One region of the Staphylococcus gallinarum genome, then DNA from elsewhere that is predicted to be linked to it. Evidence: riboswitches for the same ligand, from Rfam matches in the RefSeq annotation. Region 1 holds a riboswitch; the other holds the start of a gene.

The links. A riboswitch is a leader RNA that binds a small molecule or an ion and turns the genes downstream of it on or off. The one in region 1 is predicted to bind S-adenosylmethionine.
Region 2: another riboswitch for S-adenosylmethionine. It lies ahead of JN168_RS09895 (methionine ABC transporter ATP-binding protein); the one in region 1 lies ahead of JN168_RS01740 (aminotransferase class I/II-fold pyridoxal phosphate-dependent enzyme).

What each region holds. Positions count from the first base shown of each region.
Region 1 is NZ_CP069082.1:416,516-424,168, reverse strand. Features, by position in the region: gene JN168_RS01755 (heavy metal translocating P-type ATPase) at 1-2,012, shown strand, start outside; gene copZ (copper chaperone CopZ) at 2,050-2,256, shown strand; gene JN168_RS01745 (D-lactate dehydrogenase) at 2,320-3,318, opposite strand; gene JN168_RS01740 (aminotransferase class I/II-fold pyridoxal phosphate-dependent enzyme) at 3,305-4,492, opposite strand; SAM riboswitch class I at 4,559-4,667, opposite strand; gene JN168_RS01735 (aggregation-promoting factor C-terminal-like domain-containing protein) at 4,789-5,550, opposite strand; gene JN168_RS01730 (PTS sugar transporter subunit IIC) at 6,107-7,150, opposite strand; gene JN168_RS01725 (6-pyruvoyl trahydropterin synthase family protein) at 7,297-7,653, opposite strand, start outside.
Region 2 is NZ_CP069082.1:2,096,458-2,104,110, forward strand. Features, by position in the region: gene JN168_RS09885 (MetQ/NlpA family ABC transporter substrate-binding protein) at 186-998, opposite strand; gene JN168_RS09890 (methionine ABC transporter permease) at 1,021-1,716, opposite strand; gene JN168_RS09895 (methionine ABC transporter ATP-binding protein) at 1,709-2,734, opposite strand; SAM riboswitch class I at 2,818-2,925, opposite strand; gene JN168_RS09900 (thioredoxin family protein) at 2,981-3,280, opposite strand; gene JN168_RS09905 (toprim domain-containing protein) at 3,277-3,669, opposite strand; gene gcvH (glycine cleavage system protein GcvH) at 3,966-4,346, opposite strand; gene JN168_RS09915 (arsenate reductase family protein) at 4,521-4,874, opposite strand; gene JN168_RS09920 (thioredoxin family protein) at 5,017-5,337, shown strand; gene JN168_RS09925 (nitroreductase family protein) at 5,404-5,943, opposite strand; gene aroD (type I 3-dehydroquinate dehydratase) at 6,011-6,730, opposite strand; gene JN168_RS09935 (organic hydroperoxide resistance protein) at 7,059-7,484, shown strand.

The sequences.
Region 1 (7,653 bases):
TAATAAGCAGAATACAACAGATTGGTTATGATGCACAGACTAAACAAGATGAAACACAAAAAGCATCTAGAAAGGAACAAGAATTAAAGGGAAAAAGATTCAAACTGATTATTTCAGCTATCCTAACCGTTCCTTTATTACTAACAATGTTCGTTCATTTATTCGGCATTCCTTTACCACATATTATAATGAACCCTTGGTTCCAGTTCGTCTTTGCAACACCTGTTCAATTCATTATTGGATGGCAATTTTATGTTGGTGCCTATAAAAATCTTAAAAACAAATCAGCAAATATGGATGTACTTGTTGCTTTAGGTACAAGCGCTGCTTATTTTTATAGTATCTATGAAATGATTAAATGGTTAATTCAACCACAAATCACTCCGCATCTTTATTTTGAAACAAGTGCAATATTAATCACACTAATATTATTAGGTAAGTATTTAGAGACACGCGCTAAAGCACAGACAACAAATGCATTAAGTCAATTAGTCAACTTACAAGCTAAAGAAGCACGAATCATCAGAGATAACACAACAATCATGGTTCCATTAAACGAAGTCAAAGTTGGCGATTATTTAGTTATCAAGCCAGGAGAAAAGATACCCGTTGACGGTACAATAATTAAAGGAACAACATCAATAGATGAATCTATGCTGACTGGTGAATCAATTCCAATTGAAAAGAATGTGAATGATACTGTCATAGGTGCAACGATGAATAAACATGGTTCCATTACTATTGAAGCAACAAAAATCGGCAAGGATACGGCTTTATCGAATATTATTCAAACTGTAGAAGCTGCCCAAAGTTCTAAAGCTCCTATCCAACGACTCGCAGATATTATATCTGGTTACTTTGTACCAATTGTTGTAGCCATTGCTTTACTCACATTTATTTTCTGGATTACACTTGTACAACCTGGTGAATTTGAACCTGCGCTCGTTGCTGCTATTGCAGTATTAGTCATCGCCTGCCCCTGTGCATTAGGTCTTGCTACTCCTACTTCTATAATGGTAGGAACTGGTAAAGCTGCTGAACATGGCATCTTATTTAAAGGCGGAGAGCATATTGAACGAACACATGAAATTGATACTGTAGTCTTAGATAAAACTGGGACAATTACAAATGGTCAACCAGTAGTCACTGCATTCAATGGTAATAGCGAGACGCTACAATTACTTGCATCTGCAGAAAATGGATCCGAACATCCATTAGCCGATGCTATAGTGAAACATGCTGTTAATAACGATATTAAATTGTTAGAGCCTGAACACTTCACTTCTATACCTGGCAGAGGTATTTCAGCTATCATTCATAATCGTCATATCTTAGCAGGTAATCAACAATTAATGACAGAATATAATATTGATACAACTGAGCAAATAGAACAATTACAACGCTACGAGACAGCTGGTCATACTGCTATGTTTGTAGCTGTCGATAATCAAATTAATGGCATAATTGCCGTTGCAGATACTGTGAAATCAAATGCACGAGAAGCAATTCAAGCATTGCATGATTTAGGCATCAACGTCGTCATGTTAACAGGCGACAATGAACGTACAGCTCATGCTATTGCTAAACAAGTAAATATAGATGCCGTTATTGCGGAAGTATTACCGGAAGAAAAGGCAGCAAAAATTGCAGAAATTCAACAAACAAATCAGCATAAAGTAGCTATGGTAGGAGATGGTGTAAATGATGCACCTGCTCTAGTACAAGCAGATATAGGTATTGCAATAGGTACAGGTACCGAAGTTGCTATTGAAGCAGCAGATGTTACTATCCTGGGAGGCAATTTATTGTTAATACCTAAAGCCATAAAGGCAAGTAAATATACTATCCGTAATATCCGTCAAAACCTATTTTGGGCATTGGGTTATAATGTAGCAGGTATTCCTATTACTGCATTAGGCTTATTAGCTCCTTGGATTGCTGGCGCAGCAATGGCATTAAGTTCAGTCAGTGTAGTAACAAATGCTTTACGTTTAAAAAGAATGAAACTATAGTTAACCCTATATAAAAATTTATAAGGAGGTGAATGTTATGGCTAAAGAAATCATTGCAGTAGAAGGTATGAGTTGTGATCATTGTAAACAAGCTGTTGAAGGAGCACTAACAAATCTAGATGGTGTTACAACTGCTGAAGTAAATCTTGAGGCTGGAAATGTCACAGTCGATTACGATCAAACACAAGTTACAACAGATAACATGAAAGAGGCTATTGAAGATCAAGGATATGATGTAAAATAGCACAATCATAGAGGCTCATATCATCAAAGTGCGTTGATGATATGAGCCTCTATTTTGTTATAATCAATTTACACGTAATGATGTATCTCCTGTTTGTAATACCTCAATAGTTGCATCTAAAGCATCAACTATTAAATTTTCAACAGCAGCATCCGTATAGAAAGCAATATGCGGAGATAAAATAACATCTTTACGTTCAATAAGTGAACGTAATAATTCATCTTCTAATGTGACACCACGTTGATCACTAGGAAATAGACCCTTTTCAGCCTCATATGTATCTAATGCTGCACCCTTTATAATACCTTTATCAATAGCTTCAATTAAGGCACGGGTATTCACAATCGACCCACGAGCGCAATTTATAAATACTGAACCTTCTTTAAAACTATTAAATAATGATTCATCAAATAAATAATGATTTTCATCACTTGCTGGCACGTGCACCGTAACAATATCAGCTACTTCCACTATTTCTTTAATTGTATCTTTATAACTCACGATAGATTGTAATTGTTCATTTTTCACAATATCATACGCAATTACCTTAGCACCAAAACCATTTGCAAATATTTTCGCAACTACACTACCAATACGTCCTGTACCAATCACTGCTACTGTTAAATCCTTAATAGAGCGCGATAAGATGGCAGGTTGCCAGCGAAAATCTTGTTCTGCGGTCTTTTGCTGTATATCATTAAAGTTTCTCACCAAATTTAATGCTTGGGACACAGTATACTCTGCAATTGACTCAGGTGAATATGAAGGTACGTTTGAAATGATTAAATTATACTTATTCGCCAATTCAAAATCATAACAATCATACCCCGCACTTCTTTGGGCAATTTGTTTTATTCCAAACTCATTCAATTTTTTGTAAACCACTTCGGGCAGAGGGATTTGTTGTGATACAGACACGCCATCAAAGCCTCGGACACTATCTACCGTGGATTCAGTCAATAATTGACTATCTAAATCTACAGATACTTTATGTTGTGCTGACCACGCTTCAATATAAGGAATATCTTCCTCTCTTACACCAAACAATTTAATTTTTGTCATCGCAGACACTTCCTTCTTTATGATATAAAGCACTTAATGATTGTAAACGATTAGCTGCTTCTAATAGTTGTGCATCATTCAATGCTAGTGAAATTCTGACATAATTACGCCCATGCTCGCCAAATGGGATGCCAGGAGCTACTAAAATAGATTGCTCCTCTAATAAATACTTAACAAATTGCTCACCATCATAACCTTCCGGAGTAGCTAACCATAAAAATATACCACCCTTCATTGGTTCAAATGGAATGTGTTTTTCAGCCAATTTTGCTTCAAAAAGATCTCTCCTGCGTTTAAAGGTAGCACTTTGTTCCTCTAAAAATGTATCATAATGATTTAAAGCGTATGTTGCAGCATCTTGTAACGCACCAAACATGCCTGCATGTGTGTGTGTTTGGAATTTTTTGAGCGCCTGAATCACCTCTTTATTACCTACTGCAAAACCAACTCTAAATCCTGACATATTATAGCCCTTAGATAGTGAAAATATTTCAATCGCTACATCTTTGGCTTGTGGTGATTGCAATATACTCGGGTTTTTATGATCAAAACCAAAGGCACTATATGCAAAATCATGAACAATTTTAGTTTTTGTCCCCTTAAAACGCTTTATAGCTTCATCAAATACATTTTGTGTCGCAACTGATCCCGTAGGATTATTTGGATAAGTTAAATATATCAATTTAGTATTATCTAAGACTGACTGTGCCACCTTATCCCATTCAGGTAAATAATCCGGAGAATTCAATACCAGTGGTACCGGAATTGCATCAGCCAATTTTACGCCAGCTAAATAATCTGTATATCCTGGGTCAGGCAACAACACATTTTCTCCTGGATTAACAATACACTGCGGTAAATTAACTAAACCATTTTTTGTTCCATATAAAATACATACTTCATCTTCTTTATCTAACGCTACTTGATATTGACGTTGATAAAAATCAACTATCGCTTGTTTAAAGGTATCTTTTCCATGAAATGCACCATATTTTTGGTTCTCTGGTATATGTATTGCTTTACTAAAACAATCTAAAATGCCCTTAGGTGTTTCTCCATCAGGTATACCCACTGCCATATTAATTAATGGTAAGGGGCCATGTTCTACTTTTTGTCCCATTGTCTTCCCAAAATAGCTGTCAGGTATCTGAGATAATCTTTCTGACATTACCATAAAACTGCCCTCCTTAAATAAAAAACTATATACCGAAGTTCAGCGGCATATAGTCATATCATATGTCACCTATCTCTCAAGACAAATATTGCTTGTTGGATTTAGCACAGTACGTCAATCACGTCTGTTGCTGAAGTATCATCGGGCCAATTCCCTCAACTTCTCTAGATAAGTTGCTTCATATTAAATTACTAATTATTTTATCAGAATATTCAAACTTGTCAATGTAAAAAAAGAACGACTCTAAAGAGTCGCTCTATATATAGTGTTGAATCATTTAATTATTTAATTAAATCTTACCACCAGTTATTAGCTGAACGGAAAGCTAATGCAGCTTCGATTGAACCATAACGTTCTTTAGCATAGTTGATCATACCTTGAGTTTGAGTAGCAACTGAACCAGTTCCCCAAGATTCTTTAGTTTGACCTAAACCTCTGTATCCTAATTCGTTAACAGCATTTGGGTTACCGCTTGACTCAGGTAATACGATAGTATTCCACATAGCTTCAGTACCACCAGCAGCTAAGAATTGAGCTTTAACTGATCCACCAGTTGAAGCAGCTTGTGTTTTTGCAGCTTCGTATGCTTTAGTTGCAGTGCTTGTTTGAGCAGTTTGAACGTTTGAGTTTGAAGAAGCTTTAGGAGCTTCAACTGCTTGAACTTCTACATTGCTTGATTGTTGTTGTGAACTTACTTCGTTAGATGATTTTTCGTTAGTGTTTGTAGATGCTTGTGCACTTACATCTTGTTGAGCTGAGTTTGATGAAACGTTTGTAGATGCACTTTGTGAACCTGCAACGTCATAGCTCCAAGACCATGATTGACCATCTGAATCAAATTTATATTCGAATCCGCCTAATACGAAGTCATAGTGGTAAGCACCAGCGTGTAATGGTTTTTCGTTTAATTCTGAAGCGTTGTTTTGAGCTAATTCTGCTAAGTGTGCTTTGTCGATGTTTTGCTCAGAAGCGTGCGCTTGATTTTGATCTGCTTGAGTTGCGTATCCAGTTACACCTAATGCTACTGCTAAAGATGATGCTAAAATTGTTTTCTTCATAATAAAAAAATCCTCCAAATTTAATTCTTTTCTAAAAGTAAATTATATTTTCGTTAATAAAATTATCGTATCTGCTAATATTGTTTAAAATTTATGTCTAATTTTTTGACCACAAATAATATACCATAAATTTCTCGTTTTTATATTACATGTATATAACAAAACTTTACAAAAGCAAGCTCATTATGTAACATTGCAATCTTTTTGTTTTGTTTTGTTACGCATAAACTATCAAAGATAACGCTAACATTTAATGTAAAATGTTGTTATAACAGTGTAATTTACTACTTTTTTCACATTGAGACTATTTTCTGAATTATTACAAGTATCCTTTCTGTAATACTTTTGTAATAATACAAACCGTTAAAAAATATATTTATTGGGGCAAAATTTGTAATTTTTGTTTTTTCTGAAAATTCAATCGCTAACTATCTATTACTTTCATGACGGTATTCAACTTTAATTTTACCGAAAAAATCGTCTACAGGTTTTATTACTCCTGTAGACGACTCAATTAATTGTTAACTTTATTAAGCTGTATTTTAAATTATTTTCATTATGCTAAGAATTTAAAAATATCTCGATCATATAATTTCAATACTTTCATATAGAAGGTATTAATAATATAACCAATTGTAAATGGCACTACAAAAAATGCAATAAATACCATCAACAGGCTCAATAGTGGTGAATGTTCCATAAACCTAAATGCACTAATTGGACCGACTAGTCCAATAATACCAAATCCAGCAGATTCTTTAGTACCGCCAATGCCGATAAGTGCTCCGGCAAAACCTGTGACTAAAGCAGTAGTAAAAATAGGCAATAATATGATGGGATGACGCACCATATTAGGAATCATCATTTTAACGCCACCTAAAAATATAGTAATCGGCACACCTGCTCTATTGATCTTAACAGTCCCAGCAACAAGTACTGCTTCACATGCCACTATTCCAAGTGAAGCTGAACCAGCTGCTAAACCACTAATACCTATTGCTAATGCAGTTGCAACGGTTGATATAGGTGAAATAATAATAAAACTAAATACAAGTGCGATTAACATAGACATTAAAATAGGTTGCAGTTCTGTAAATGAATTCACCAAATTCCCTATACCTGTGGTAATCATTTTCACATAAGGTAACAATAAAACACCTAACAAACTTGCAATAACTCCAACAAAAGTTGGTAATATGATTAACGTGAGACTACCAAAACGCTCACCAATCACTAATATAATAAACACTGCAATAGCTGCAGTTATCATCGTGTTAATTAAATCACCTACACCCATTAATACCCATGTACCTGATTTAAATTGCGCAACACCACTACCAATAAATGCCGAACTTGCTACTACGGCTGTCGCTAAAGGTGATAATTTAAATCGCATTGCTATTAATGCACCTACCAAGATTGGTACTGTAAATTGTATACTTTCAACAATTTGCAATAACGTTTGAAAGATGGGATATTTCGGTGCAAAAACCTTAAATAATTCTCCTAAAATTGCATTCGGTATCAGTCCGGCCACAATTGCGATTGCCACGCCTGATAATACATTATTAATAAACTGTTTTGGACTTACCTTGATCATAGAAGTTCCTCCTTAGTTGTAGTAGGTACTTAATATATCATATTTTCCAAATTTTCAGAATATTAATTTTTGTTTTAGTCATTTAATTTTGCATTATCTATAAATTCCATCATATTTTGAAAACGATACGCTAAATCTACTTCATGTTACTGCATGAATGCTTCAGTCAATACAAGCCCTTGGCGATCGTTTTCGTAAAACTCTAATTTATAAAGTGTATTTCCATTTGGAAGGTATTGCTCAAACTGTTCCCAAATCCAAAACGCAATATTTTCTGCAGTCGTATTCATAGCTGGTAATGTGTCATTTAATAACTGATTTGCTAAAAAAGGTTTAATGTGTTCATCATATAATTTGTCTACAACATTAAAATCTAATGCCAACCCATAATCATCAATAGGTGATAATATCTCTACATTAAAACGATATAGCTGATTTTTTAAATCTTTATGCAATGTTTCAGAAAAATAAATTCTATTATCACACTGAAATTGGAAACTATT
Region 2 (7,653 bases), 1.2 Mb from region 1:
TATAATATAATTAATCGCCCTTTAATATTAATGTATACACTTTAATTTATATTTAAACATTTACTGAGGAATCGTATTTCTTCCATAACTATTTATAGTTATTTGAGTGTCATTATTTAAACTCCTTAATATAAAAAATCCCCCACTAACCATTACGGCTAGAGAGGGATGGACTATATTCAATATTATTTTGCTGGTACTACTGCACCATCATATTTTTTATTAATGTAGTCTTTGATTTCTTTAGAATGTAATACTTCCATTAATGCTTTGATTTTCTTATCGTCTTTGTGTCCTTCTTTAACTGCGATTAGGTTAGCATATGGATTATCTTTTGCTTTCTCAACAACAATTGAATCTTTTTGTGGACTTAATTTTTGATCAATAGCAAAGTTAGAGTTAATAATTACAGCATCTGCTTTTTGGTTTTGATAAATCTTAGGTAAGTATTCTGCAGATTGTTTGTTGTTAAATTTGATATCTTTTTTGTTTTCAGTGATATCTTTAAATGTAGCATCTTCAGGTTTTACACCTTTTTTCAATTTGATTAAGCCTTCATCAACGAAGAATTTTAAGAATCTACCTTCTTCAGCTGGGTTGTTTGATACGTAAACTGTTGCACCTTTTGGTAAGTCTTTTAAGCTTTTATATTTTTTAGAATATACAGCCATTGGTTCTAAGTGTACGTTACCAGCAGATTCAATTTTATAACCTTTGTCTTTTTTATCTGTTTTTAAATATGGTGTATGTTGGAAGAAGTTTGCATCCAATTCACCTTTATTTAATAATTTATTTGGCGTAGTGTAGTCGTTAATTGTTTTAATCTTTAAGTTATAACCTTTGTCTTTAAGTAATGGTTTAGCCTTTTCCAAAATTTCTGCATGTGGCGCTGGTGATGCTCCAACTGTAATGGTCTTATCTTTCCCGCCGCCATTACCACAAGCTGCTAAAACAAGTGCAAGAACTAAAACCGAAGCAAAACTAAATAATTTTTTCATATCGTTAAGTCTCCTTTTAATTTTATCTCTTATCTATCTTATTTGTAGCCCAATCACCAATAAATTGAATGATAAAGACAATAATAAGTATTAAAATAGTTGAAACTAAAATGACATCATTTTGGTTTCGGGTAAATCCAGTTAAATATGCCAAGTTACCTAACCCACCTGCACCAATAACTCCGGCAATTGCCGTTGAACCAACTAATGCGATGGCAGTAACCGTAATACCTGAGATTAATGCTGGCATTGCTTCAGGAATTAATACCTTTTTAACTACAGTCCAAGTATTTGCACCCATTGACCATGCTGCCTCGATAACACCTTTATCGATTTCTTTAAATGCAATTTCGACTAATCGTGCATAGAATGGTGCAGCACCGATAATTAGTGCTGGTAAAGCACCAGTAGGACCACTAATTGTTCCAAGTACTAAGCTTGTAAAAGGAATTAATAGCAATATCAAGATAATGAATGGTATCGCTCTGAACAAGTTAACAATGAACGATACAATATTATAAAATATTCTAGCTGCCTTCGAATCACTTTTAGCAGATAAGAATAATAACACACCTAAAATTAAACCAAAGATAAATGCAAATATCGTAGAAACAATTGTCATATACAATGTCTCGTATGTTGCAATCCAAACCTCACTCCATTGAACATTTGGCATTGTAATCATTTCTTGGAGTATGTCACTAAATGAATTACCCATGCTTTAACACCTCCAATGAAACATGTTGCGCTTCTAAATCATTTTTGAACTTTTCGAACTTTTCTGAATCTAATGATGGTAAATGTAATACCAAGAATCCGATGGAACCGTCTTTAGAATGTTTGATATTCGCTTCTAATATGTTCACATCAATATCATGTGTTTTTGTAATATATGAAATAAGTGGTTCAGTCGTATTATTACCTGTAAAGTTTAAACGTACGATATACGAATTATCATCAATATGTACTAAATCAGTAATAGACTCATCAAAATCATCATTTAAATCATCTTTGACAAAACGTTTTGTCACATCGTGTTGTGGGTTTTCAAAGACAGATGTGACTGCACCTTGTTCAATGACTCGGCCATTTTCCATCACGGCTACTTCATCACATATGCGTCTAATAACTTGCATTTCGTGTGTAATGATCACAATTGTTAAATTACGTTGTTCCTTGATTTTCAACAGCAAATCTAAGATTTCATCCGTTGTTTGTGGGTCAAGGGCACTCGTTGCTTCATCACATAGTAATACATTCGGCTCATTAGCCAATGCTCTTGCAATACCGACACGTTGTTTCTGACCACCAGATAGTTCTGACGGATAAGCGTCCTCTCTACCTTTCAATCCTACTAGCTCCACTAGTTCTAGTGCACGTTGTTTCGCTTCTGATCTTGAAACACCTGCAATTTCTAATGGAAACGTAATATTATTTAAAACCGTTCTTGACCATAGTAAGTTAAAATGTTGAAATATCATGCTCACTTTTTGACGTTTTTTACGTAATTCTGATTTTGATAGTTTCCCTATAGTATCGCCATCAATGATAACGTCTCCTGAAGTAGGCTGTTCGAGATTATTTAAGAGTCTGATTAAAGTACTCTTTCCTGCACCAGAAAAACCAACTACCCCAAAGATTGAGCCTGATTGAATGCTTAAATCAACATGATCTACAGCAAGTACGTCTTGTTTCTTAGTTTTGTACCTTTTCACTATTTGATTTAACTCAATCATCATAGTTGCCTCCTTGTATTGCTCTATCAATTAAAAAATGCTTTCCCTTGTTCACCGAAGAATAGAGAAAGCATTTGCCGCTTCTCTCATCTCCAAAAGTCCAACAAGACTTTTTGTGAATTGGCACCATTTCTGTTACAGACGGTTGCCGGGCTTCGTAGGGCACATCCCTCCACCTCTCGTGATAAGAGTTTCATTTATTTAATTATCAATAATCCTACCATCGCACTAGAGATTCGTCAATAACTATTTTAAATTTTCTAATAAATAAGGTACCGACTGAAATGCGTAAATACGCTTTATCTCTTGACCTTTTGACATGACTATTAGTACGGGTACAGATTGAATTTCGTGCTTTTGGCTATATTCTGGATAAAAATTCAAATCCACTTTCGTAATTGGTAATTGTAAGATTTCATTAGCGATGTCTAACATTCGTTCAGATATTTTACATGTTCCACACGTAGGTGTATAGCCAAACACCAGTGATTTCTCTTTATCATCGTGTTCATGTATATCGACACGCGTTTCTTTTGCTACGTTCATGTTAATAAACTAACCCTTTCAGCTATATAATCTATTTGAGCCTTTGCCATGCTCTCTTCATCCTTTACTTTAAATCCATTTTTTTCTAGAACTCGTGAGAGATATGGCTTTGGACATTTTGCAACTTCACAATATTGTTTATCAATTCTAATATGATGACTTTCACTTAAATAACGTTTAAACCATTTACGGATTTTTTCACCTTCATTATCTGAATCAACAAGTATATGCACTTGTTTTCCATATAATGATTCAATCATTGCATCTAATTTATCAACGCCCATTGTACCATTCGTACAAATAATTTCAATTGGCTGATCTATAACTTGCTTTACCCTCTTCTTGTCGGACTTCCCCTCGACAATGATTACTTGGTTCAGTATCGTCATGATATCCACCCTCTAAATGTTGATAGTTATTCTCTTCTATTAAGTTTTTCACATTAGTTAATAAGCATAAACATTATTTACATTTTTATCATGTAACCTTTGCACACTCTAGATAAATTTGACTATAACTTAATTGTTCACATATAGTTATTGCATCTATTTTATGCATTACCACAGCATATAACATCTTATTTTTATATTGTTAAAGATTATTCATCCGCTTAATATAATTTGCACTATTTTTACATATAAAATAAAACTCCCAGATTCAAAGGATCAAGGAGTTTCAGTCATGTTTATTCACCAATCATTTCAGAATATTGTTCTGCTGATAATAAATCTTCTAATTGGCTTTCATCACTTAATTCAATTTTAATCATCCATGCTTTTTCATATGGTGATTCATTTACAAACTCAGGGCTATCCTCTAACTCATCATTTGAGCTAAGTACTTTACCTGAAAGTGGTGCATATAATTCAGAAACAGTTTTTACAGATTCAACACTACCAAAAGTGTCGCCTTCATTAATTTCATCATCAACTTCTGGTAATTCAACGAATACGATATCTCCTAATTCGTTCTGAGCGTATTCAGTAATACCAATTGTTGCTGTATTTCCTTCGACTTTTACCCATTCATGTTCTTTAGAATATTTTAATTCGTTTGGTACTGCCACGAGTATCCCCTCCTAAATGTTATTACATATTCATGATGCCATATGAAAGGTATTAGGGCAACTATAAAGTGGGATAACATTGCACCTTCAACCGTTTTTCGCTCATTTTTATAAAGCGTTTTCATTTTTTGTAAATTTATTATGCTTTACTTGATTGCCATGATTAATATTGTCTTATAACCAAACTTGTTTATATTCGTCTTCTTTAAAGCCAACAGTCACTTTATCACCAGATACAGCAAGTGGTCGTTTAACTAGCATACCGTTTGAAGCTAGTAAATCTAGTTTTTCATCATCTGTTAAATCATTTATCTTATCTTTGAGACCTAACTCTCTGTATTTTGCGCCATGCGTATTGAAAAGTTTATTAATTTCAATATCTGTTCCAGCTAAAATTTCTTTAAATTCACTCTTAGTAGGTGTGTGTTGTACAATATCAATTGGTTCAAAGCTAACGCCATAGTCTTTTAAGAATTTTGCTGCTTTTTTACATGTTGTACAATTAGGATACTGGTAAAATTTTATCATTATTCTGTACCTCCTATGTCTAGTTATCACTAATATATCAAATTTATTCATAAAACGCTCTAATTATTAAGCTAATTTTTTTTATTAGAATTATAATTTCGCTATAATAGTATTACTAATCTATCAAAAAGGAGAATTAATTATGCAACCTATTAATACAACTGATCAATTTAAAGAGACAATTCAAAGTGATCAACCAGTCATTGTTAAATTCGAAGCAGGCTGGTGCCCTGATTGTAAAGCTATGGATATGTGGATTGATCCAATAACTGAAAAATATAATGATTACCAATGGTTTACAGTTAACAGAGATGAATTAGAAGATGTAGCTGCAGACAATGAAGTGATGGGAATTCCAAGTCTACTCGTATTTAAAGATGGAAATAAATTAGCACACTTACATTCTGCAAATGCTAAATCACCAGAACAAGTTGAATCTTTCTTAGCAGAAACATTTAAATAATAAATTAAGGAGTGAGACTAAAATCTATTGATATAGACTTCTTGGTCTCACTCCTTTTTTAATGGGCTAAAACTTTTCAATTATATTTTCAGTATGTCGTGGTCTATAATTCATTTTATCTTCTAAGTCAGTTAAATATAAAAATCCTAGTAAACGTTCGTTTTCTTTAATATTAAATAGAGCTTGGACTTCTTTGTCAAAAATATAAGGCGGCGTCTTCCAACATGTACCTATTCCTGCTTCATGCAACAATAGCATCAAATTTTGTACATAAGCACCAAACGCCAAATGATCTTCTAAACCTTCTAATTGATGAGGGTCTTCCTTTAAAATCAAGACCAACATACCACCTAAATTAGTAACGACTTGATAGTGATCTTCTTGCTTTTTCGGTTTATCATGAAACGCAATTTGAGTTAGTTGTTTACTCATATTTCCCAATCTATCTTTAGCAACGTGAATCACTCTCCACGGTTCCCTGTGTCCATGGTTAGGTGCATCAGCAGCCTTTTTAATCGCATCATATAATGCATCTTCATCTATAGTCATATCTCTCTTAAAGATTTTTACACTTCTACGTTGTGAAATAGCCTCTTGCAGTTCCATAGTTATATCGCCCTTTCTCTATTGATAACTATTATCAATTATAATGTAGAATGACGATATTTTCAAATTACTCATATAGATTCAACTGTGCTCTCAATGTTTCAACATGAATTTGACCAGGTGCTTTCGGTGTATCCAAACAACCATAAGAAACTACTCCACCAAATACACCTTGCGCAGTCCTTGAAACAATACCTAATTTAGACATTGATATGCCAATCACTTTTTCTGATACTGTATCAGCGGTTTCAGAAACCACTTCTAACAAGCGTAGCACATCCATCTTGTCATGTGGCATCACAGCAACCTTGATATAGCTTGGTGACAATTGGTGCATTTTAAAATATAAATGCTTTAATTCTTCTATAGGCGGCGTTTGTTTGAAATCATGATATGACAATACAGTTTCCACACCTTGTGACTCCACATCATTTACAAGTGCTATGAATAAATCTCTGTTAACAGACTTGTCAAATTCAATATCTAGTAAATCAACACCATTGACATTGCTAATATTGAATAACAATTGTCTATAATTATCATCTTCAAGTGTTCCTGCACCACCTTGTGATTGCGTTCTATAGGTCACCAATAATCGCTTATTGATATTCAACTCTTTTATTGACTCAATAGTTTGCTCCAATAATTCATTATTGTACGCTTGCCACTGATCTATGCGCAATTCAATAATTTCAAATGAGTCACTATACAATTTTAATTGTTGTAGTGTTTCTTCAGTTATTTTATTTTCTGGAGCTATCGTCACAGCAATATCGACTTTTGTCATTATATGTACTCCCTTTATAAGATAATTAAAATTATTGTATAACAAATTTTGAAAATAACACAATGCCAAGTTATTATTTTCAGCAGAATCAGCAATACATAACACATTTACTGCGCTATTCATTTCATACCACGATAAAGTTATTTATTACAACTAGTCCCGTTACATAACCTGAGTCATTTCTGCCTATAATACACTCCAATTTGATGGTATATGCATATTGCATCAACCATATTAAAATTTATTTTATAATGAAAACGAATTCCTATGGTTTAAATTTTATACAATGGGTAGACATAAGAATAAAGACCTAAAGGAGGTATTTTAAATGGCAGTAAAATATGAAACGAAAGCAACAAATACAGGTGGACGTAATGGACACGTTCAAACTGATGACAAAGCAATTGACGTAGCGGTAATTCCACCAGCTCAAGCTGATGCTGAAAAGGGTACAAATCCTGAACAATTATTCGCAGCAGGTTATGCGTCATGCTTTAATGGTGCATTTGATTTAATTTTAAAACAAAATAAAGTTCGTGGTGCAGAACCAGAAGTAACTTTAACAGTCCGTTTAGAAGACGATCCTGAAGCAGAAAGTCCAAAATTAAGCGTCTCAATAGATGCAAAAGTGAAAGATGTATTATCACAAGAAGATGCTGAAAAGTATTTACAAGATGCACACGACTTTTGCCCATATTCAAAAGCAACACGTGGCAATATTGATGTAGATTTAAGTGTTGAAGTAGTAAAATAAGCACTTAATATAAAATCAAAAGCGTCTAAGAAACAAATTTCTTGGACAACGATAAGAAGGCAATTTCTATTGAAATCATATAGAAATTGCCTTTTTAATATTCATTTAGAATGATAAGACATCGTTCCATGATGATGTTTGAATTCATTTGTTTTATTGTCAGAGATTA